Regions from separate parts of the Micromonospora sp. L5 genome, predicted to be linked through region 1. Evidence: riboswitches for the same ligand, from Rfam matches in the RefSeq annotation. Region 1 holds a riboswitch; each other region holds the start of a gene.
The links. A riboswitch is a leader RNA that binds a small molecule or an ion and turns the genes downstream of it on or off. The one in region 1 is predicted to bind cyclic di-AMP.
Positions count from the first base shown of each region.

Region 2: another riboswitch for cyclic di-AMP. It lies ahead of ML5_RS17795 (hypothetical protein); the one in region 1 lies ahead of ML5_RS10935 (C39 family peptidase).
Region 3: another riboswitch for cyclic di-AMP. It lies ahead of ML5_RS25085 (transglycosylase family protein); the one in region 1 lies ahead of ML5_RS10935 (C39 family peptidase).

Region 1 is NC_014815.1:2,253,003-2,260,367, reverse strand. It holds gene ML5_RS10950 (bifunctional cytidylyltransferase/SDR family oxidoreductase) at 1-1,472, shown strand, start outside; gene ML5_RS10945 (CDP-glycerol glycerophosphotransferase family protein) at 1,492-3,168, shown strand; gene ML5_RS10940 (alpha/beta fold hydrolase) at 3,205-3,951, opposite strand; gene ML5_RS10935 (C39 family peptidase) at 4,346-5,200, opposite strand; cyclic di-AMP (ydaO/yuaA leader) riboswitch at 5,393-5,535, opposite strand; gene ML5_RS10930 (hypothetical protein) at 5,844-6,608, opposite strand; gene ML5_RS10925 (hypothetical protein) at 6,744-7,088, opposite strand; gene ML5_RS10920 (acyltransferase) at 7,169-7,365, opposite strand, start outside.
Region 2 is NC_014815.1:3,751,986-3,759,350, reverse strand. It holds gene ML5_RS17815 (carbonic anhydrase) at 1-162, opposite strand, end outside; gene ML5_RS17810 (alpha/beta fold hydrolase) at 311-1,225, shown strand; gene ML5_RS17805 (AAA family ATPase) at 1,350-3,464, shown strand; gene ML5_RS17800 (cation diffusion facilitator family transporter) at 3,569-4,483, shown strand; cyclic di-AMP (ydaO/yuaA leader) riboswitch at 4,628-4,758, shown strand; gene ML5_RS17795 (hypothetical protein) at 4,763-5,836, shown strand; gene ML5_RS17790 (SRPBCC family protein) at 5,862-6,314, opposite strand; gene ML5_RS17785 (STAS domain-containing protein) at 6,418-6,777, opposite strand; gene ML5_RS17780 (hypothetical protein) at 7,196-7,365, shown strand, end outside.
Region 3 is NC_014815.1:5,454,514-5,461,878, reverse strand. It holds gene ML5_RS25095 (M4 family metallopeptidase) at 1-1,488, shown strand, start outside; gene ML5_RS25090 (YbaB/EbfC family nucleoid-associated protein) at 1,587-2,036, opposite strand; gene ML5_RS25085 (transglycosylase family protein) at 2,226-2,885, opposite strand; cyclic di-AMP (ydaO/yuaA leader) riboswitch at 2,884-3,055, opposite strand; gene ML5_RS25080 (LLM class flavin-dependent oxidoreductase) at 3,201-4,763, shown strand; gene ML5_RS25075 (helix-turn-helix domain-containing protein) at 4,810-5,286, shown strand; gene ML5_RS25070 (SDR family oxidoreductase) at 5,318-6,016, shown strand; gene htpG (molecular chaperone HtpG) at 6,398-7,365, opposite strand, start outside.

The DNA of each region.
Region 1 (7,365 bases):
CCGCGCCGGCGAGCCCGGCACCCTGGCGCCCCGCGCGTACGGTGGCCGTGATCCTGGCCGGGGGGACCGGCACGCGCCTCGGGCTGGGCATCCCGAAGCAGCTCCTCAAGATCGCCGGTAAGCCGATCATCGAGCACACCCTCGCCGTCTTCGAGGCCGCGCCGGAGATCGACGAGATCATCGTGCTGATGGCCACCGGTCACGTCGACGACGCGCGGCGCATCGTCACCGACGCCGGCTTCCGCAAGGTCACCAAGGTGATCGAGGGCGGCGAGACCCGCAACGACACCACCCGGATCGCGCTCGACGCGGTCGGCGAGGGCGACGTCAACATCCTCTTCCACGACGCGGTCCGCCCGCTGGTCAGCGCCCGGATCGTGCGCGAGTGCGTGAACGCGCTCTGGACGTACTCGGCTGTCGACGTGGCCATCCCGTCCGCCGACACGATCATCCAGGTCGACGCGGACGACTGCATCACCGACATCCCGGTGCGCTCCCGGCTGCGCCGCGGCCAGACCCCGCAGGCGTTCCGCTCCGGCACCATCCGCGAGGCGTACCGCCGCGCCGAGGGCGACCCCGACTTCGCCGCCACCGACGACTGCGGCGTGGTGCTGCGCTACCTGCCCGGCACGCCGATCAAGGTGATCGACGGCTCGGACGAGAACATCAAGGTCACCCACCCGGTCGACGTGCACCTGGCCGACAAGCTGTTCCAGCTCGCCGCCGCGCAGGCGCCCCGGCTGACCGACCACCGCAGCTACGCCGAGGAGCTGACCGGCCGGACCATCGTGGTCTTCGGCGGCAGCTACGGCATCGGCCACGACCTGGCCGAACTGGCCCGCGGCTACGGCGCCCAGGTCTTCCCGTTCAGCCGCTCCACCACCGGCACGCACGTCGAGCGCGCCGAGGACGTGGCCGCCGCGCTGAAGACCGCGTTCGAGGCCACCGGCCGGATCGACCACGTGGTGGTCACCGCCGGCATCCTGGAGAAGGGCGCGCTGGCCGAGATGGACTCCGAGACGATGGACCGTCTCCTGCACGTCAACTTCGTCGGGCCGGTCACCATCGCGCGCCAGTCCCTGCCGTACCTGCAGCAGACAAAGGGCCAGTTGCTGCTCTACACGTCCAGCTCCTACACCAGGGGCCGGGCCCGCTACGCGCTCTACTCGGCCACCAAGGCCGCGCTGGTCAACCTGACCCAGGCGCTCGCCGACGAGTGGGCCGAGTTCGGCGTACGGGTCAACTGCGTCAACCCGGAACGCACCGCCACCCCGATGCGGACGCGGGCGTTCGGCGAGGAGCCGGAGCACACGCTGCTCTCCTCCGAGGCGGTCGCGCAGGCGTCCCTGGACGTGCTGATCTCCGACCTGACCGGCCAGGTGGTCGACGTGCGCCGGTCCCCCGGCGAGCAGGTGGCCGCCGTGCCGGCGCAGCCGGGCCCGCACCGGTCCGAGCTGTCCGCCGACGCCTGAACCCGACGGGACGTACCAGATGCGTGGTGACCTGGTCCGCAAGCTGCTCGCCCGGGGGCTGACCACCGGGCTGGCGGTGCTGGCCTTCCTCGTCGTGGCGCTCACCGGCGCCACCGGCTGGGGCCTGGCCCTGGCGGTCGCGGCGCTGGCCGCCACCGCCTGGGAGCGCCGGGTCCGGCCGTCCGCCGACGGTCTCGCCGAGACGGTGCTCGTCGCCGCCGGCATCCTGGTCGGCTACGCCCGGCGCCTCGACGACGGCTTCGACCCGGCGCTCGCCGCCACCGCGCTGGTGCTGCTCGGGCTGGTGCTGCTGGTCGGCCCGCTGCGGCAGGCCGGCGCACTGGAGATCCGGGCGGCGAACCTCCCGGTCCGCACGTGGACACCCGTGGTCGCCGCCCGGCTCGGCGACGCGCTGCTGGTGCTGCTCGCCGTGGTGGCGCTCGCCGCCGCCCTGACGCTGCCCGCCTGGACGGCGCTGGTCGCCGCGCTGCTCGTCGGCGCCGGATGCGGGGCGGTCGCGCTGGACCTCGCCCGGCGCCGGTTCCGGCCGCCCGCCGGAGGCGGCCCGGTCGGCCGGGCACTGCGCCGCCACCAGCCCGAGTTCGTGCTGCACTTCTCCGCGCCACCCGGCTCGGAGTACCAGGTCACCATGTGGCTGCCGTACCTGGAACGGATCGGCCGCCCGTTCGTGGTGGTGCTGCGCGAGCCGGAGCTCCTGCCCGCGGTGGCCGCCGCCACCCGCGCGCCGGTGGTCCTCTGCCCAACCCTGAAGGCGCTCGACGAGGCGCTGGTGCCCAGCCTGCGGGTCGCGTTCTACGTCAACCACGGCGCGAAGAACGCCCACCTGATCCGGTTCAACCAGCTCACCCACGTGCAGCTGCACCACGGCGACAGCGACAAGGCCCCCAGCGCCAACCCGGTCTCGGCCATCTTCGACAAGATCTTCGTGGCCGGGCAGGCCGCGATCGACAGGTACGCCCGCGCCGGCGTGGAGATCCCCGCCGACAAGTTCGTCGTGGTCGGCCGGCCCCAGGTCGAGGCCATCGAGGTACGCCGGGAGCCGGTCACCTCGCCGGCGCACCCCACAGTCCTCTACACCCCGACCTGGACCGGGCACCACGCCGACGCGAACTACTGCTCGCTGCCGGTGGCCGAGACGCTGATCCGCCGGTTGATCGACAGGGGCGCCGCGGTGATCCTGCGCGCCCACCCGTACACCGGCAAGAACCCGGCCTCGGCCCGCCAGCTCGCCCGGCTCACCGAACTGCTCGCCGCGGACCGGGCGAAGACCGGCCGGCCGCACCTGTGGGGCGCCGCCGCGGCCCGCGAGCTGACGCTCACCGAGTGCGTCAACCGCGCCGACGCGCTGGTCTCCGACGTGTCAGGGGTCATCTCCGACTGGCTCTACTCCGGCAAGCCGTACGCGGTCACCGACACCGGCGCCGACGGCGAGCACTTCGTCGAGCGGTTCCCGCTCGCGGCGTCCGGCTACGTGCTGCGGCGTGACATGTCCAACGTGGACGAGGTGCTCACCGACCTGCTGGACGCCGACCCGAAGGCGGCGCAGCGCTGGACGGCGCGGACCCGCTACCTGGGCGACTTCCCCGCCGACGCCTACGCCGAGGCGTTCCTGTCCGCCGCCCGCCGGGAGCTGGAACCCGACTGGGCGGTCCCGGCGCCGCGCGCGGCTGGCTAGAAACGCGGGCGGCCCGTCGCGGGCCGGCTCGCCCGCTCAGAGGTACGGGTCGAGCAGGGCGAGCACCGCCTCCGGGTCCTCGACGTGCGCGTTGTGGCCCAGCCCGGGCAGCGTGGCCACCGGCACGCCCAGTTCCTTGAGCTGCGCGTCGGTCACCATCGGGTCCAGCTCGCCCCGGGCCAGCAGCACCGGCACGTCGGTGGCGGCCAGCAGCACCGGCAGCCGGGGCTCCCCGACCGCGAACGCCGCCGGGTCCATGGCGAGCCGCCAGCGGCCGTCCTCCCGCCGCAGCCCCGCCTCCACCACCGGATGGTCCGGGGCGAACAGCCCGGCGAGCCCGGACACGCGCAGGTAGCGGCGGGCCGCCTCGTCACGGGTGGCGAACCAGGTGACCGGCCGGGCGGCCAGTTCCGCCGACTTCGCCAGCTCGGCCGGGGACCAGACCGCCTTGATGCCGAGCCCGACCACCGCGTCGACCGGAAGCCCTCGCTGCCGGGCCGCGAGCGCCAGCGCCACCACCCCGCCGAGCGAGTGCCCGAGCAGCACCAGCCGGTCCTCGGGGCCGAGCCGGACCGGGCCGAGCCCGTCGACCACGCGCTGGGCCAGGGCCTCGAACGAGTAGCCGTCGAGCGGCGGCGACCAGCCGTGACCCGCCAGGTCGGGGGCGAGCCAGCGGCCGGGCCAGCGGCGTTCCAGCAGCGGCGCCCAGGGCAGCCACACCTCGCCTGTGGCACCCATGCCGTGCAGGAGAATCAGGTGCCGCTTCCCCGTCGCATCGCCCATTGGCGCAGTCTGCCACCGCCCGCCCCGGACACGCGAGACCGAACCCGCCGACCCGCCCCACCCTCGCCCCGGCTCGCCCACACCCCGCCCCCGGTCCGCCCTCGCCCCCGCGCCGCCCTCGCCCCCGCCCCGTCCTCGCCCCCGCGCGCGGCCCTCGCCCCGCGCCGTCCTCGCCCCTGGCGCCCCCTCGCCCCGGCTCCGGCCGCCCACACTCCGCCCTCACCGTCGATCTTGGAGTTATGGCACCTTCCATAGCGGGCGAGCCAGACAAACTGGGCGCCACAAGTCCAAGATCGGCGCGCGCCAAGGCGGCGTGAGGGCCGCGCCAGGACCGGGCGAGACGGGGAAGGCCGGCACCCCGGGTGGGGTGCCGGCCTTCGGGTGTGCGGGACGGTCAGGCGGAGTAGCCGCGGCTGGCGATCCAGTGCGCCAGGTCGATCGTGGTGATCCAGTACGAGGGCAGCGACGGGTCGGCCGAGTCGGCGATCCGTACGGTCCGGCCGTCGTCCTTGTAGCCGACCACCGCGACGTAGTGGCCACCAGGGAACGAGTGCCAGCCGCCGTTGGTGTCGGTGGCCGTACCGGCGACGTTCGCGACGACCCCGCGGCCGTTGCTGATCGCCTCGACCACGTCGGCCTGGAGGCGGTCCATCTGGGCCGGGGTGGCCGAGCCGGGAATCATGCGGGTCCGGTACGGGTTGCCCTTGACCTGCTGGTTGAGCACGCGGGTGGTGTCCTCGGCCGAGTTGGTGCCCATCTCGGTGGTGCCGAGGGGGCCGGCGAGCGCGTCCTGGCTGCGCTCGATGCCGGCGGCGCTGAGCGCGTTGCGCACGGCGGCCGGGCCGCAGTAGAAGTAGTTGATCTGGGCCTGGTAGTCGTAGTCGAGCGACTTGCTCGACGGCGGCTTCGGCTTGGCCTTGGGCGTGGTGTCCGGGTCGGCAGCGGCCTTCGCGGACGGGGAGGCGCTCGGCGACGCGCTGGGCGAGGCGGAGGCGCTGGGCGACGCCTGCGGTACGGCGATGCGGGCCTCGCTGCGGCTGGCGGGCTGCTCGCCGAGGCGGGCGGCGCCGAGGTCGGCGACCGCGGCGGTGTTCTCCTGGACCGGGGCGTCGTCACCGGCGGTGGCGACGGTTCCGGCGCCGGCGGCCAGCACGAGCGCGGCGGCCGATCCGGCGATGATCTGGTACGGGCGTTCGGTGACGATCCGTCGCAGCTGACGCTTCAGGTGGTGCTTCACGAAATCCTCCACGGGGCGTGAGCGGCACACGCCGGCCCGGCACGCGGAGGAACTCACACGTGCTGGCGGGGCCGGATGGCCGGGGGATCGGGAACGCCCGTGATGCCGGGCGCCCAGGGGGCGGTTGCCGGTCGCGCGTCAGGCGCGCGCGGGCACCGCTTCGCCGTGGAGGCGGGGGGACGATCGAGGGGTGGGCACGCGGGGTACTCCTTCCGTGGCCGCCGACCGGGTTAGCTGACGGATTCGGGCGGGAAGTACGCCCTACCGCGGGCCGTGGGCTCGCGGATTCACCCCGATGGTGCTCATGGGTCCCCGGTTCGTGGAACACGATTAGGCGGGTCGGTGCGGCGTCGCCGTCGGCGATCGATTACCGCATCGGACGCGCCGACACTACCGGTGGGTATGCCCCCTGCCAAGCGCTCCCACCTGCGTAAACGTGATCCGTGGTAACGGATTTCGGAACACCCGGTTACTGACTTCACTCAATGGGACAAGCAGTTTCGACGGCGCCCGGCGGCGGAAAGCGGACAGACGGCGACCACCCGGCCGGCAATCGCGATACTCGATGACCCGTTCTGCGCCCGGCGCCCGTTTCGGCGGCCCGGGTGACCGGGCTCACCACGTTCCGGGTAACGATTCGGTCGAGACGGCCGTCTCAGCCGACCCGGGCCGGGCGCCAGCGGGCGTTACGGACCGACGCGGGCACCGGCTGGGCGCTCGGCGTCGCGCTCCGGTACGCCGGGGCGGGCCGCAGCGCCACGGTGGCCGCGTACGCCTCGGCCGCGAGCGTCCGGGCGGCCTCGGCGGCCAGTTCCGCGTCCCGCCAGGCCGCCCGCTCCCGCGCGGCGGCGCTCTCCCATCCGGCCCGGCGCCCGTCCCTGACGGTGCGGGCCAGCACGATCTCCTGCTCGGCCGGGTGCCGGCGCGGATCCCACCCGTTGCGGCGCGCCAGCACGTCGGCGAGCTGACGGGCGGTCAGGTCGCCCCGCCAGTGCGCCGTCATGGCGGCGTGGCGCAGCCAGCGCTCCCGGGCCGCGTACTCCGCAGGGGTTCGTGGCGTGCGCGGCGCGGCCAGCGCGGCGGCGCCGGCGAGGCGGCGGGCGGCGGCGTCCGCCTCGTCGTACGCGGTCCAGGCCCGGTCCGCCTCGTCCTGCGCGGCCAGCCACCGCTCCCGGCGGCGACGGGCCGTCTGGGCGGCCCCGGCGGCGGCCACCGCCACCTCCTCGGCGTACCGGATCAGGTCGTCGCGGCGGGCGGCGTCGGCGTCGGCCGGCTCGGGGGCGGTCTCCGGCGCGGGGTCGCGTTCGGGCCGGGCGACGAGCGCGGCGAGCAGGCCCAAGGCGAGCAGCAGGAGGAAGGACCAGATGGCGGCGGCCTCGGGCACGGAGGTGAGGAAGTGGTACAGAGCGGTCTGCGACATGGTCGGCACCTCACGGGAAGGACCTGGCGGGAGGACCCGCACGACCTCGCCGGGGCGGGCCGGTGGAGGGCCGCCGGGGCGGGTGCGGGGATGACGTGCGGTGGGTGCGGAGAACGGGCGCGGCCCGTGAGCGGGTCAGCGGGCGGGCGGGGCCCGCGGGCCGGCCGGTGCGACGGCCCGTCCGGCCGGGACCGGCTCCACGACGGCCGGGGCGGCCGCCCGGGGCGCGGGCGCCGGAACCCCGGCGGGAGCGGCCTGCCGCTCGGCCACGCGGTCGGCCTCCGGCCGCGTCGCGGTCGAGGCGCCGGTGACCGTGTACGTCGAGGCGGCGACCGCCGGAGCCGGGGCGGCAGCGGCGACACCGGCCGGCAGCGTGGCGGCGCCGAACGAACAGGCGACGACCACGGCGAGACTGGCGAGCATCCGGGCGGTCCAGCGCGCCACCCACCACACGGGGCAGGTGAGCGCGATCGGAAGCACGGGTACAAATTACCGCCGATCCCCCACGAACGCACCGCCGCACGGCGTGTCGCGGATCGACAGGCGGACGTGTGCGCGTGTCAGTCCGGGCGACGCCGCCCGGCGTACTCGATGTCCTCGGCCGGACCGGTGACGGGCCTCGCGCCGCCGTCGGCGGCCGGGCTGGTGGCGGCCTCGGCGGGCTCGCGCGGAGCCGGCACGGCCGGTGCGCGCGACGCCGCGCGGGCCCGGCGGGACGGGCCGAGCAGGCGCATCATCGGTGTCTCCACCCAACGGT
Region 2 (7,365 bases), 1.5 Mb from region 1:
GGAGTCGATACAGCCCAGCACGACCGCGTACGGCTGCTGGTCGCCGGAGGCCACCGCCGCGGCGGCGGTGACGTCGTGCCCGTGCACCGGCTGCCCGCTGACGAAACGGCGGTTGCCGGAGAGCAGCTCGGCCAGCGCGGCGCGCGGGCTGGTGGACGGCATGCCTCCCAGCCTGGTCACCGATCCGACCTCGTGGGGCCGGACGGGAATCTTCTCTCCGGGCCGGTTGCCGTGGTCTCATGGCGGGTAACGCCGGTGTCACCGCCGGGTCATCCGGTGGACATACATCGGCGGGCCCGGGAGGTGGACGATGCCGGACCTGGAACTGCGGCTCCCCGACGACGTACGCCTGCACGTCAGCGTCACCGGGCCGGTCGACGCCGAGGTGACCGCCGTCCTGCTGCACGGCTGGACGCTGGACGGGCGCAGCTGGCACCGTCAGGTCGCCGAGCTGCGGGAACGCTTCGGCGGCCGGGTCCGCCTGGTCACGTACGACGCGCGCGGCCACGGCCGGTCGAGCTGCCTGGCGCTGCGCGACGCCACCCTCGCGCAGCTCGGTGACGACCTGGCGGCGGTGATCGACGAGATCGTCCCGTCCGGTCCGATCGTCCTGGTCGGGCACTCGATGGGCGGGATGACGGTGATGGAGTACGCCCACCGGCACCCCGACCGGTTCGCCGCGCGTACCGCCGGGCTGGTCTTCGTCTCCACCACCGCCGAGGGGCACACGCACACCGCGTACGGCCTCTCCCCCCGGATCACCCGGCTGATCCGCCTGGCCGAGACGACAGGCGCCGGGGTGCTGGCCCGCTGCGGCGGCTGGCGGCCCCCGCACGCGCTGCTGCGCGCGCTGCGCCCGAGCATCCGCTGGATGCTGTTCGGCGACCGCTGCGACCCGGCCGACATCCGGCTTGTCACCTCAGCGGTGGCCCGGGCCACGCTGCGCTCGATCGGCGGTTTCCGCGCCTCGATCGGCGCCCAGCACCGGCTGGAGACGCTCGCCGCGCTCGGCGGGCTGCCGGCCGCCGCGCTGGTCGGGGACCGGGACCGGCTCACCCCGCCGCCCTGCGCCGAGTCGATCGCGGCGGCGCTGCCCACCACGGAGCTGACCGTCTGCCCGGGTGCCGGGCACATGCTCATGATGGAGCGCCCCGACGAGGTGAACGCCGCCCTCGCCGGCGTGCTGGACCGGGTGCTGGCCGGCCGGCCGGCGACCCGCCTCTGAGCGTCTCCCGCTCGCGAGCGGCACTGACGTACGCCACGTGCGCGGCATGCCCCGGCGTGGCGGTTGCCGGCGGCCCGTACCCTCATTCAGCCCGTCGTGCCCTCCGAACACAGGAGCATCCGCGTTGACCGACCAGACCACGCTGGACCGGGAGATCGCCGCCGAGCAGCGCCACCTCGACCGGGTGTACGCCCGGCTGGCCGAACTGCGCCGGTCGGCGGCCGACGCCGAGCGGGAGGGCTACCGGCTGGCCCGGGTCGGCAACTTCGGCGCGCTGGTCGAGCGGGACGCGATGGTCTTCCACGCCGCCCAGCGCCGGCACGTGCTGGACGCCGAGCACGAGGGGCTGGTGTTCGGCCGGCTGGACCTGCGTACCGGGCAGGTGCTGCACGTCGGCCGTCTCGGCGTGCGGGGCGTGGACGCGGAGACGCTGGTGGTGGACTGGCGGGCCCCCGCCGCCGCCGCGTTCTACCAGGCCACGCCCGCCGAGCCGCGCGGTGTGGTGCGCCGGCGCACGATCCAGTCCGCGTCCGAGAAGGTCACCCGGATCGAGGACGACCTGCTGGACCCGGAGGCCGCGCCGCCGGACATGGCGGTGGTCGGTGACGGGGCGCTGCTGGCCACGCTGTCCCGGGCCACCGGCCGGGGCATGCGCGACATCGTCGCCACCATCCAGCGCGAGCAGGACGAGGCGATCCGTTCCCCCGGCAACGGCGTCACGATCGTCTCCGGCGGCCCCGGTACCGGGAAGACGGCGGTGGCGCTGCACCGGGCCGCGTACCTGCTCTACTCCGACCGGGCCCGGTACGCCGGCGGCGGCATCCTGGTGGTCGGCCCGTCCGGCGTGTTCGTCGAGTACATCGCCTCGGTGCTGCCGTCGCTGGGCGAGGAGACCGCCACGCTGCACTCGCTGGGCTCGCTGTTCCCCGGCCTGTCCGCGTCCCGGACCGATCCGCCGGACGTGGCGGCGGTGAAGGGTTCGCTGCGGATGCGCCGGGTGCTGGAACGCGCGGTACGCGACGCGGTGCCGGACTCCCCCGCCGAGCTGCGCCTGCTCTACCGGGGCGAGCTGCTGCGCCTGGAACGCCCCGCGCTGGACGCGATCCGGGACCGGACGCTGGCCCGTGGGGCACGCCGCAACGAGGTACGCCGGGCAGCGTTCGACGCGGTGCTCGCCGCGCTCTACGCGCAGGCCCGCACGCTGCGGGTGGGCCGGCTGCCGGAGCAGCCCGCGTTCGAGGACGAGATCATCGAACGGCCGGAGTTCCGCGAGTTCCTCAAGGCGTGGTGGCCCCGGCTGCACCCGCGGCACGTGCTGGACTGGCTGGCCCGCCCGGACCGGCTGCGCCGCTACGCCGGTGGGATCCTCTCCTCTGCGGAGATCCGGCTGCTCGGCGACGCGTACCGGAGCCTCGCGACCGAAGGGCTGACGGTGGCCGACATCGCGCTGCTGGACGAGCTGGACGCGCTGCTCGGCAAGCCGGTGCGGCGGGCCCGCCCCAAGCGCGACCCGTACCAGCTCGCCGGTGGCGTGCGCGAGCTGAGCACGTACGCCGATCGGCAGCGCGCCGCCCGCGCGGCGGCGCGGGAGCGTCCGGACGACTACCGCGACTACGCGCACGTGGTGGTGGACGAGTCGCAGGACGTCTCGCCGATGCAGTGGCGGATGGTCGGCCGGCGCGGGCGGCTGGCGTCCTGGACGGTGGTCGGTGACCCGGCGCAGACCGCCTGGACCGGCGACCCGCAGGAGCTGGACCGGGCCCGGGACCAGGCGCTGGGCCGGCGCAAGCGGCACCGCTACGAGCTGACCACCAACTACCGCAACTCGGCGGAGATCTTCGCGGTGGCGGCGGCGGAGATCCGCCGTCTCTACCCGGATCTGCCGCTGCCCGACGCGGTGCGGTCCACGGGCGTGCCGCCGGTCGAGCGCACGGTGCCCGCCGCCGACCTGCCGGCGGCCACCGTCGAGGCGGCCGAGGCGCTGCTCGCGCAGGTGGAGGGCACCGTCGGCGTGATCACGCCGGTGCCGCGCCGGGACGAGGTGGCCGGCTGGCTGGGCGGGCTCGGCGCGGGCCGCCTCCAGGTGGTGACCAGCCTCCAGGCCAAGGGCATGGAGTACGACGGCGTGGTGCTGGTGGCGCCGAGCGAGATCCGGGCCGACCCCGGCTCGGGTGTCCGCACGCTCTACGTGGCGCTGTCCCGGGCCACCCAGCGTCTCACCACGCTCGACCCCTCCTGACGGACACCCGACCGTGACCCGGCTGTCACCCATCGTTCAGTTGCATACATAGCGATGTGAACATACATTGGGCCTGGCCGGTACGGGGCAGGAAGGGTGTTGGCGTGGGCGCAGGTCATGACCACAGCGGCGCGGTGACCAACGCGGCGCACCGCCACCGGGGCCGCCTCTGGGCCGCCTTCGCGCTGCTCGCCGCCCTGATGGTGGTCGAGGCGGTGGCCGCCTTCACGACCGGCTCGCTGGCGCTGCTCTCCGACGCCGGGCACATGTTCACCGACGTCCTCGGCATCGGCATGGCCCTCGCGGCGATCACCGCGACCCGCCGCGCCGGCACCGACCCGCAGCGCACGTTCGGGCTCTACCGGCTGGAGGTGCTCGCCGCCCTCGCCAACGCCGTTCTGCTCGGCGCCGTCGCCATCTACGTCCTGGTCGAGGCGGTACGCCGGTTCGGCGAGCCGCCGGAGGTGCTGGCCGGCCCGATGCTCGTGGTGGCGGTGCTCGGCCTGCTCGCCAACATCGTCGCGTTCGCGCTGCTGCGCGCCGGGTCGAAGGAGAGCATCAACCTGCGCGGGGCGTACCTGGAGGTGCTCGGCGACCTGCTCGGCTCGCTCGGCGTGATCGCCGCCGCGCTGGTCATCGCGGCGACCGACTGGTGGTGGGCGGACCCGCTGGTCGCCGTCGGCATCGGCGTGTTCATCCTGCCGCGCACCTGGCGGCTCGGCCGGGCCGCGCTGCGCATCCTGGTGCAGGCCGCGCCGGAGCACCTGCAGGTCACCGCCGTGCACGACCGGCTGGCCGCCGTACCGGGCGTGGCCGAGGTGCACGACCTGCACGTCTGGACGCTCACCTCGGGCATGGAGGTGGCCTCGGCGCACCTGACCACCGATCCGGGCGTGGACCCGGGCGTGGTGCTGGCCGCCGCGCGGGCCGCCCTGCACGAGGACTTCTCCATCGATCACGCCACGTTGCAGGTCGAACCCGGAGCGTCGGCCGGAGTGTGCGGACAGACCGAGTGGTGATTAGGACACACTTAAATCACTGTGGCTAATGTAGTCTTATGCCGGTTTTGCCCCGCCTAGTGGCACTGCTCCACGGAGCCGTGCCCGGGCAGCGCCGGTAGTCTCGGTCGCGGCCGCACCCGCGGGCGCCACCCGGCCCCGGTGGGGCGGCCGTCGCCTAATCGTCCGCAGGGACGAGCCGGGGAACCACGTACGTGGGGTGCATCCGCGTCAGCGGTAGGGATCTTCCGTCCCGAACCCGTCAGCTAACCCGGTCGGCGTTGACGGAAGGACGTGTGAATGCCCCCAGTGGCACCTGTACGACGGACGGCCGCCCGGTTGGCGGCCCTGCTCGTCGCGACGCTGACCCTCGGCGTCGCGACCGTTCCGGTCTCCCCCGCCTCGGCGGCGCCGGCGACCGGCCTGCTCGCCGCAGCGCCCGGCGACGACGAGGGTGGCACTCCCGAACTGCGTGCCCAGCTCGACGCGGCCAGCAAGGGCTGGCTGGAGGCGAAAGCCGCGCTGAACCGGTCGGTGAGCCGCCAGAAGCAGCTGAACGAACAACTCAAGACGGTCGGCGCCGAGCTGGCCGTACGCGACGCCAAGGTCGGCGAGATCGCCGCCGTGGCGTACCGCAACGGCCGTCTGGGGACCGCCGGGGCGCTGCTCGGCAGCAGCAGCCCGGAGGGCTTCATGGACCGGGCCGCCGCGCTGGAGCAGGTCGCCGCGCACGAGGACCGTACGCTGCGCGACCTGATCACCACCCGGGACGAGGCCACCCGCACCCGCGCCCAGCTCGACGGAGAGATCCGCGAGCAGCGCAAGCAGGTGACGGTGATGGCCAAGCGCAAGGAGCAGGCCGAGCGCGCCCTGGAGGTGGCGAACGACCGGGCCTCGCGCAGCAGCAGCGGCGGTGGCAGCGTCCAGGGCACCTCCAGCAAGAACGCGAAGCCGGCACCGCGCAACTCGGACGGCTCCTGGCCGTCGGAGTCGTGCAGCGTCAACGACCCGACCCCGGCGAACGGCTGCATCACCCCGCGCACGCTGCACGCGCTGCAACAGGCCAAGGCGGCGGGCTTCACCCGGTACGTCTCGTGCCACCGGCCCAGCGGCTCTGGTGAGCACCCGAAGGGGCGGGCCTGCGACTTCGCCGCGCAGAAGAACGGCTTCGGCGGCGTGGCCACCGGCGGTGACCGGACGTACGGCAACAACCTGGCCGCGTACTTCGTGCGCAACGCCGACCCGCTCGCCGTGCTCTACGTGATCTGGTTCAAGCAGATCTGGCTGCCCAGCAGCGGGTGGAAGTCGTACAGCGGCGGCAACGGCGACCCGTCCAGCGACCACACCAACCACGTGCACCTGTCGGTGTACTGAGCGCGCCCCGAGAGGGCCGGCCGGATCAGGCCGGCCGGCCCTCCAGGGTCGCTCCGAGACGAGCCGCCAGGCCCAGGTGAGCCGCCCGGGCCTGGCGGAACGCGTACCCGAACAGTGGCGCCGGAGCGGTGAGCGTGATCTCCACGTCGATGCGTACCGTGCCGTCCGGCTCGTCGCGCAGCCGGGTGTGGTTGCGGACGGTCGTCGCGGGCTGCTGACGCGCCACTGTGACGACCTCGTCCTCGCCGGCGATCAGCACGTCCGCCTGGTACGTGACCGGGAAGTGCAGCGGGCCGAGTTGCAGCCGGTCGGTGATCGCGTAGCTGGCCAGCGCGCCCGGCCGGGCCGGCAGCTTCCGGACCCGGACGATCAGCGGATGCAGCTCGCCCTGGCGACTCAGGTCACCCAGTAGCGCCACCGCTTCGGCCCGGGTGCACCGGGCCTGCACGGTGTAGCTGAAGCTGTCGCTGCTCTGCAAGCGGGCCCCCTCGCCGTCGTGCGTCGCGACGATCGTCCCGTACCGACGCCGGACTGGCAACGGGTAGAAAGTCCCCTGGCTGCAGGGGGTGTGGACGGCGCGCTCAGGCGCCGGGCAGCACCTCGGGGGTGTCGTCGGCGAACCACGGCTCGGGCGCGCCGAACAGGCCGAGCAGGCCGGTCACCCAGAGCTGCCGGTGCACGAACCGGCTCGGCTCGGTGACCACGAGCTTGACGCCGCTGACCTCGCAGGTCTGGAAGCCGGCGACCATGGCGCTGATGCCGACCGAGTCGATGAACGTGACGAGCCGCATGTTCAGCTCGATCCGCGCGGGGCGGCCCTTGGCGAGCACTTCGGCGATCGCTTCCCGCACCTCGTACGCGGTGTCGACGTCGATCTCCCCACGGGGCGCGATCTGGACGACACCACCCGGCCGCACCGACTTCACGATCGACAGGCTCACGCGAGCACCTCCACTCGCCCATGACGGGCGCCTCATCAGTACGCGGGCCGCGACCGAGAGTATTCCTCCAACGGCCCGGTCGCCACCCCCCGGGATGAGCAATTCGCGAACTGGGCACACCTGGGCGTACCCAATCCGGACCTCCGGGTTCCAGTTTCCCCTGTATGGCGGGTCGCGGCCAACCGTGCGACCGGGCGGGCCCGCCGATCCGCCGACCAGGGTAGCGGGCGCACGCACGTCCCGTCGGCACCGGTCCCGGCGCGTTCGGGTGGTTCGTCCCGTTCGCTGCTCACGGCCGGGAACCACGGCGTGGTTTGCCACGCGCCCCGGTTGGGCACTGCCCGAGACAGTGAACCCGCCGGATGGACACCGGAGTCCGAAGTGGCCGCCGGCCTTCGGCACCCGAGGAGGTAGAACGATGTTCGGATCCAACCTGCTGGACCGCCGGGGCAAGGCCGAGCGGGTCGCCGACCAGGCGTGGCAGAACCTGCTCTCCGCCGCCGGTTCCGCCGGTGACAGCGTGCGCGACGCCACCCGGACCGCCCGCCGCAGCTCCTCCGGCCTGGCCGACGACGCCACCGACCTGGT
Region 3 (7,365 bases), 3.2 Mb from region 1:
CTGCGCAAGCAGGAGCACGTCGTCCGCGGCACCGGCACCGGCGCCTGGAACGGGCCCAGCCCGCTTACGCTCAACACCACCCAGTCGGGCTCCACGTACACCATGAAGGACCCGACCGTCACCAACCTGAGCTGCCAGGACGCGGCCAACAACACCACGTTCAGCGGCTCCGACGACGTGTGGGGCAACGGCACCGCCACCAACAAGGAGACCGGCTGCGTGGACGCGTTGTTCTCCGCGCAGACCGAGCACAAGATGCTCGCCCAGTGGCTGGGCCGCAACGGCGCCAACGGCAACGGCGGCTACTGGCCGATCCGGGTGGGCCTCAACGACCAGAACGCCTACTACGACGGCAGCCAGGTGCAGATCGGCAAGAACACCGCCGGCCAGTGGATCGGCTCGCTGGACGTGGTGGCGCACGAGATCGGCCACGGCATCGACGACAACACCCCGGGCGGCATCTCCGGCGGCGGCACCCAGGAGTTCGTGGCCGACACGTTCGGCGCGGCCACCGAGTGGTTCGCCAACGAGCCGTCCAGCTACGACGCGCCCGACTTCCTGGTCGGCGAGAAGATCAACCTGGTCGGCTCCGGCCCGATCCGCAACATGTACAACCCGTCGGCGCTCGGCGACCCGAACTGCTACTCCAGCAGCATCCCGTCGACCGAGGTGCACGCCGCGGCCGGCCCGGGCAACCACTGGTTCTACCTGCTCGCCAACGGCAGCAGCCCGACCAACGGGCAGCCGTCCAGCTCGACCTGCAACGGCAGCAGCGTGACCGGCCTGGGCATCCAGAAGGCCATGAAGATCATGTACAACGGCATGCTGCTGAAGACCTCGTCCTCGTCGTACCTGAAGTACCGGACCTGGACGCTGCAGGCGGCGAAGAACCTCTACCCGGGCAGCTGCGCGGAGTTCAACACGGTCAAGGCGGCCTGGGACGCGGTGAGCGTGCCGGCCCAGTCCGGTGACCCGACCTGCGCCGGCGGCACCCCGACGCCCACCCCGAGCACCACGACCACCCCGCCGTCGGGCGGCTGCTCCGGCAACAAGCTCGCCAACCCGGGCTTCGAGTCCGGCAACGTGAGCTGGAGCGCCTCGTCCGGCGTCATCACCACCGACAGCGGCCAGGCCGCGCACGGCGGCTCGTACAAGGCGTGGCTGGACGGGTACGGCTCGTCGCACACCGACACGCTCAGCCAGTCGGTGACGATCCCGGCCGGATGCCGGGCGACGTTGAGCTTCTGGCTGCACATCGACAGCGCGGAGTCGACCACCAGCACCGCGTACGACAAGCTCACCGTCAAGGCGGGCAGCACCACGCTGGCCACGTACTCCAACCTGAACAAGGCCACCGGCTACGTGCAGCGGTCCTTCGACATCTCGTCGCTCGCAGGCACCACGGCGACCATCTCGTTCAGCGGCGTGGAGGACAGCTCGTTGCAGACGTCCTTCGTCGTCGACGACACCGCGGTCACCCTGAGCTGACCGTGGCGTGCGCGGCCGGTCGTCGTCCTCCCGGCGGCCGGCCGCCTCGCCGTGTCAGGACCGGCGTCCCGCCGTGTCGGGCCGGCCGTTTCGCCGTGTCAGGCCCGGCGCGCGCCCTGGGACGCGGTGCCGCGGTCGCGGTGGATCCGCGCGGCCGCCTCGTGCATCGCGCGGCCGAACAGCTCGGCCTGGTCGCCCATGCTGCCGAGCCGGGCGGCGAGCGCGTCGGCGTCGGCCCGCGCCGACGCGCTGACCCGGGCGTCCAGCTCGGACAGCGCGGCGTTGGCGGCGGTGACGAAGTGTCCGCAGAGGACGTCGAAGGGCTCGCCGGCCAGCTCCGGGTCGATCGTCACGGAATCCAGCCGGCCACCCTGGACGGCGACCGCGCGGACCCGGCCGCCGGCGGCCGTGCCCTCGGCGCGCAGCAGGTCGCCGGGCTCGCCGTCGGCGTGCGCCGAGGCCCGGGAGCGCATCGCGGTGAGCGCCTGCTGCGTGCGGGTCAGCAGCTCGTCGATGCTCGCGGCCGCCGAGAACGGGTCGTTGGTCATATCCGCGCTTTCTTCACGTCTTAGCCGAGCATCGTGACACTAGCAACCGCCTCCGACGAATCGCGGTCACCGCCGTCGCGGACCGTCTCCCGGACGCCGGGAGCAGGCCGGACACCGTCGACGCGGCGTGTCGCGGACGGGGCGGACGCCCGGCCGGGGTCGCCCCGGCCGGGCGTTCTCGGACCGCTGTCAGCCCAGCCGCAGCCGCTGACCGGGGAAGATCAGGCCGGGGTCGTCGCCGACCACTGCGCGGTTGCGCTCGTGCAGGGCGCGCCAGCCGCCGTCGACGCGCTGCGTCACGGCGATCTCCGACAGCGTGTCCCCACGCCGGACCAGGTACGTCCCGGCGCCGGACGACGGCTGCGGCGCCACTGTCGTCGTAGCGCGCTCCGGCGCGGCCCTGCGGGTGGCCGCCCGCTCCGGCGCGGCCTCGCGCGTGGCGGCCCGCTTCGGGGCCGCCTTTGTGGTGGCCCGCTCGGACCGGGTCGCCGCGCTCGCCGAGCCGCCCTTCTTGCCGCAGACCGGCCACGCGCCGATGCCCTGGCCGCGCCGCACCTTCTCCGCGACGGCGATCTGCTCGGACCGGCTGGCCAGGTCGGCGCGCGCGGCGTACTTCTTGCCGCCGTAGCCGTTCCAGGTGGCGCGGGAGAACTGGAGCCCGCCGTAGTAGCCGTTACCGGTGTTGATCTTCCAGTTGCCGCCCGACTCGCAGCGCGCTACCGCGTCCCAGTTGACGCCCGCGCTGGCCGGAGCGGCCGGGCCGAACAGGCTCGCGGCGCCGACGGCGGCGCCGGCCAGGACCGCTCCGAGGGCGGTACGGCGGCTTCGGGCTGAGTATTCAGTTGCCATGTGGATTCCTCCACGCCGACGAGGTGAGCTGTCGGGTTCGGGCCGAGGAGCCCGGCCGCCGGTGGCGGCTTCACCCCGAGGTGACGATGCACCGTGGAACGTGTGGTTCCCCCGCTCCCGCGCGAGGTCCGGTTACCGGGGACGGCGGCGGGATTTGGCGTTTCCGGCCCGCGGTGTCCGCGTCTGCGAACGAAACCGACGCTAGGAGCGATTTGCGACGATCGTCCACTTCTTGTGACGCTCTTCACCCGGCCGGGCTACCGGCGGCGGCGCTACGGTGGCAGGGCCAGGCAAGATCACGGGAGGGCTTGACGGATGACCGATCACGGACACGAGCTGACCTTCGGCGGCTTCATCACCCCCGCCGCCGGGCAGCCCGACCAGGTCGTGGCGCTGGCCCGGCTGTGCGAGCAGGTCGGACTGGACCTGGTCACGTTCCAGGACCATCCCTACCAGCCGGGCTTCCTGGACACCTGGACGCTGATGTCCTACGTGGCCGCGGCGACCGAACGCATCCGCCTGGCCGGAAACGTCCTCAACCTGCCGTTGCGCCAGCCGGTGGTGCTGGCCCGCAGCGTCGCCAGCCTGGACCTGCTCACCGGCGGCCGGGTCGAGCTGGGACTCGGCGCGGGCGCGTTCTGGGACGCGATCGAGGCGGCGGGCGGGCGGCGCCTGTCCCCCGGCGCCGCCGTCGACGCCCTCGACGAGGCGATCCGGGTGATCCGCGAGGTCTGGGACACCGGCAGCCGCGGCATGATCCGTGTCGACGGCGAGCACTACCGGGTGGTCGGCGCCAAGCGCGGCCCGGCGCCCGCGCATCCGGTCGGCATCTGGGTCGGCGCCTACAAGCCGCGCATGCTGCGCCTGGTGGGCCGCGCCGCGGACGGCTGGCTGCCGTCCCTGTCGTACCTGCCCAAGGGCCCCGACGAGCTGCCCGCCCTGAACGCGCTCGTGGACGAGGGCGCCCAGGCCGCCGGGCGCGACCCGGCCGCGATCCGCCGCATGCTCAACGTGACCGGCACGTTCGCCCGCTCGTCGGCCGGTTTCCTGACCGGGCCGCCGGAGCAGTGGGTGGAGGAACTGGCCGGGCTCACCCTGGAGCACGGCATCACCACGTTCATCCTCGGCAGCGACGAGCCGCGCGCGATCCAGATCTTCGGCCAGGAGGTGGCCCCCGCGGTCCGGGAGCTGGTCGCCGCCGAGCGCGCCACGCCCGCCGGCGGCGCCCGGGAGGCCGCCGACGAGCCGACCACCGCCGGCGGCCCGAGCACGCTCCGCGTCACCCCCACCCCCGACCCGGGGGTACGCCTGAGCGCGCGCCGCCCGTGGGACGAGTCCACCCGCCCGAGCGCCCCGCCGCCGCCGGCCGGACACGTCTACCCGGCCCGGGGACAGGCCGCCGGGCAGCACCTGGTGGACGTGCACGACCACCTGCGCCAGGAGCTGGCCCAGGTGCGCGACCTGCTGGAACAGGTCAAGCAGGGCTCGGTCTCGCCGGGCCGGGCGCGGGCCGCGCTCAACGAGATGACCATGCGGCAGAACAACTGGACGCTCGGGGCGTACTGCGCGGCCTACTGCACGATGGTCACCCAGCACCACGGTCTGGAGGACGCCTCGGTCTTCCCGCACCTGCGCCGCTCAGAGGCCGGGCTGGCCGCGGTGCTGGACCGCCTCGAGGAGGAGCACGTGGTGATCCACGGGGTGGTGGAGAGCGTCGACCGGGCGCTCGTGGAGCTGGTCCGGCGGCCCGGCGACTTCACGCAGCTCCAAGAGGCGGTGGACCTGCTCACCGACACGCTGCTGTCGCACCTGTCGTACGAGGAGCACCAGATCGTCGAGCCGCTGGCCCGGCACGGGTTCTTCCCCGGCCAGCTGTGAGGTAGCTGACTTCTGCTTTCCTAAGTCAGGGGGTACCGTCGACGCCATGACGGACCTCCTTGCGCAGCGTGACTCATGGTCCACCGCCAACTGCTCGATCGCCCGGGCGCTGGAGGTGGTCGGCAACCGCACCACGCTGCTCCTGCTGCGGGAGGCGTCGTTCGGCACCCGCCGCTTCGACGACTTCGCCCGGCGGGTCGGCGTCAGCGAGCCGGTGGCCGCCGCACGCCTCAAGCAGCTCGTCGCCGACGGGCTGCTCGACCGGCGTCCCTACCGGGAGCCCGGGCAGCGCACCCGCGACGAGTACGTGCTCACTGCGAAGGGAAGCGACCTGATCCCGGTGCTCGTCGCGCTGCGGCAGTGGGGCGACACGTACGCCGCCGACGAGGCGGGCCCGGCGGTGCGGGTGGCCCACGAGGAGTGCGGCGCCGCGGTGCACGCCCGGCTGCGCTGCGGCGCGGGGCACGACGTACCCCCCGGCGAGCTGGCCGTCCTGCCCGGTCCGGGCCTGCTGTCCGCCTGACCCCTCCCTTCCCCACACCTCGGAGCGAGACATGAAGATCGCTGGAAGCACCGCCCTGGTCACCGGCGCCAACCGCGGCTTCGGCCGGCACCTGGCCGCCGAACTCGTCGCACGCGGCGCCACCGTCTGGGCCGGCGCCCGCAACCCGGACACCGTGGACCTGCCCGGAGTCACCCCGGTACGCCTCGACATCACCGACCCCGAGTCGGTGGCCGCCGCCGCGCAGCGGGCCGGGGACGTGACGCTGCTGGTCAACAGCGCCGGCGTGAGCACCGGCACCGACCTGCTCGACGGCGACCTCGCGCAGATCCGGCTGGAGATGGAGACGCACTACCTCGGCACGCTGTCGGTGGTACGGGCGTTCGCGCCGCAGATCGTGGCCAACGGCGGCGGCACGATCCTGAACGTGCTGTCGGCGCTGTCCTGGTTCACGTTCCCCGGCGTCGGCGCGTACGGCGCGGCGAAGGCCGCCGAGTGGTCGATGACGAACGCCCTGCGCCAGGAGCTGGCCGGCCGGGGCGTCCGCGTCGCGGGCCTGCACGTGGGCTACATGGACACCGAGATGGCCGCCGCCGTACCCGGCCCGAAGGCCCACCCGGCCGACGTCGCCCGGCTCGCCGCCGACGGCATCGAGTCCGACAGCTACGAGATCCTCGCCGACGACGTGGCGCGCCGGGTCCAGGCCGGACTGTCCGGCGGTGTGGCCGCGCTCTACCCCGCGCTCCCCTGAGCCGACCCGCCTCCAAGGTGGCGGCGCCACCTCGGCGAGCCGTTGCCGACCAACCGGCTGCCACGACAACCGCCTGAGGTCCCTCCAAACGGGACCAGCCTCCCCCACTCTGGGACACCCAAGCGCTCGTCCCCAGTCTGGGAGACCCACCGTGATCAACACCAGTTCGGCGAAATGGCGGGGTCAGAGCCCGTCCGATACCACCACTTCGGCGAGCTGGAGTGGATCACGCAACTGCCCGACCATCGACTTCCGAGCGGGGTCGACACCGGCTCGGCGAGGTGGCGGTATCGGTGGCATGCCGATACCGCCACTTCGGCGGCATGGAGTCGATCACGCCGGCCCGCCGGGGCGGGTCGGGCGAACCGGGTCGGGGTGGGGCTACAGGCCGCGGGCGAGACGGTCGGCGAGGATCCGGGTGAACCGGGCCGGGTCGGCCAGCTCGCCGCCCTCGGCCAGCAGCGCCATGCCGTACAGCAGCTCGGCGGTCTCGGTCAGCGCGGCCGTGTCGCCGCCCTCCCCGTGCGCCTTGCGCAGCCCGGTGACCAGCGGGTGGGCCGGGTTCAGCTCCAGGATCCGCTTGACCCGGGGCACTTCCTGGCCCATCGCCCGGTACATCTTCTCCAGCGTCGGCGTCATGTCGTGCGCGTCGCCCACCACGCAGGCCGGTGAGGTGGTCAGCCGGGTGGACAGGCGCACCTCCTTGACGCTGTCGGCGAGCGCGCCGCCGAGGAACGTGAGCAGGTCGGCGTACTCCTGCCGTTCCGCCTCGGCCTTCTCCTTCTCCTCCTCGGTCTCCAGGTCCACCTGCCCCTTGGCGACCGAGCGCAGCGTCTTCCCGTCGTACGCGCCGACGCGCTCGACCCACACCTCGTCCACCGGGTCGGTGAGGATCAGCACCTCGTAGCCCTTGGCGCGGAACGCCTCCAGGTGCGGCGAGTTCTCGATGGTGGCCCGGTTCTCGCCGGTGGCGTAGTAGATCTCGGTCTGGCCGTCCTTCATCCGCTCCACGTAGCCGCGCAGCGTGGTCGGCTCGGCCGGGTCGTGGGTGCTGGCGGTGCGAACCAGTTCCAGCAGCGTCTCGGTGTTGTCCGGGTCCTCCAGCAGACCCTCCTTTACCACCGCGCCGAACTCGGTCCAGAACGTGCGGTACGACTCGGCGGACATGTCCTTGAGCGTGGCGAGCACCTTCTTGACCAGCCGGCGGCGCACCGCGCGGATCTGCCGGTCCTGCTGGAGGATCTCCCGGGAGATGTTCAGCGACAGGTCGTGCGCGTCCACGACGCCCTTGACGAAGCGCAGGTAGTTGGGCATCAGCGCGTCGCAGTCGTCCATGATGAACACGCGCT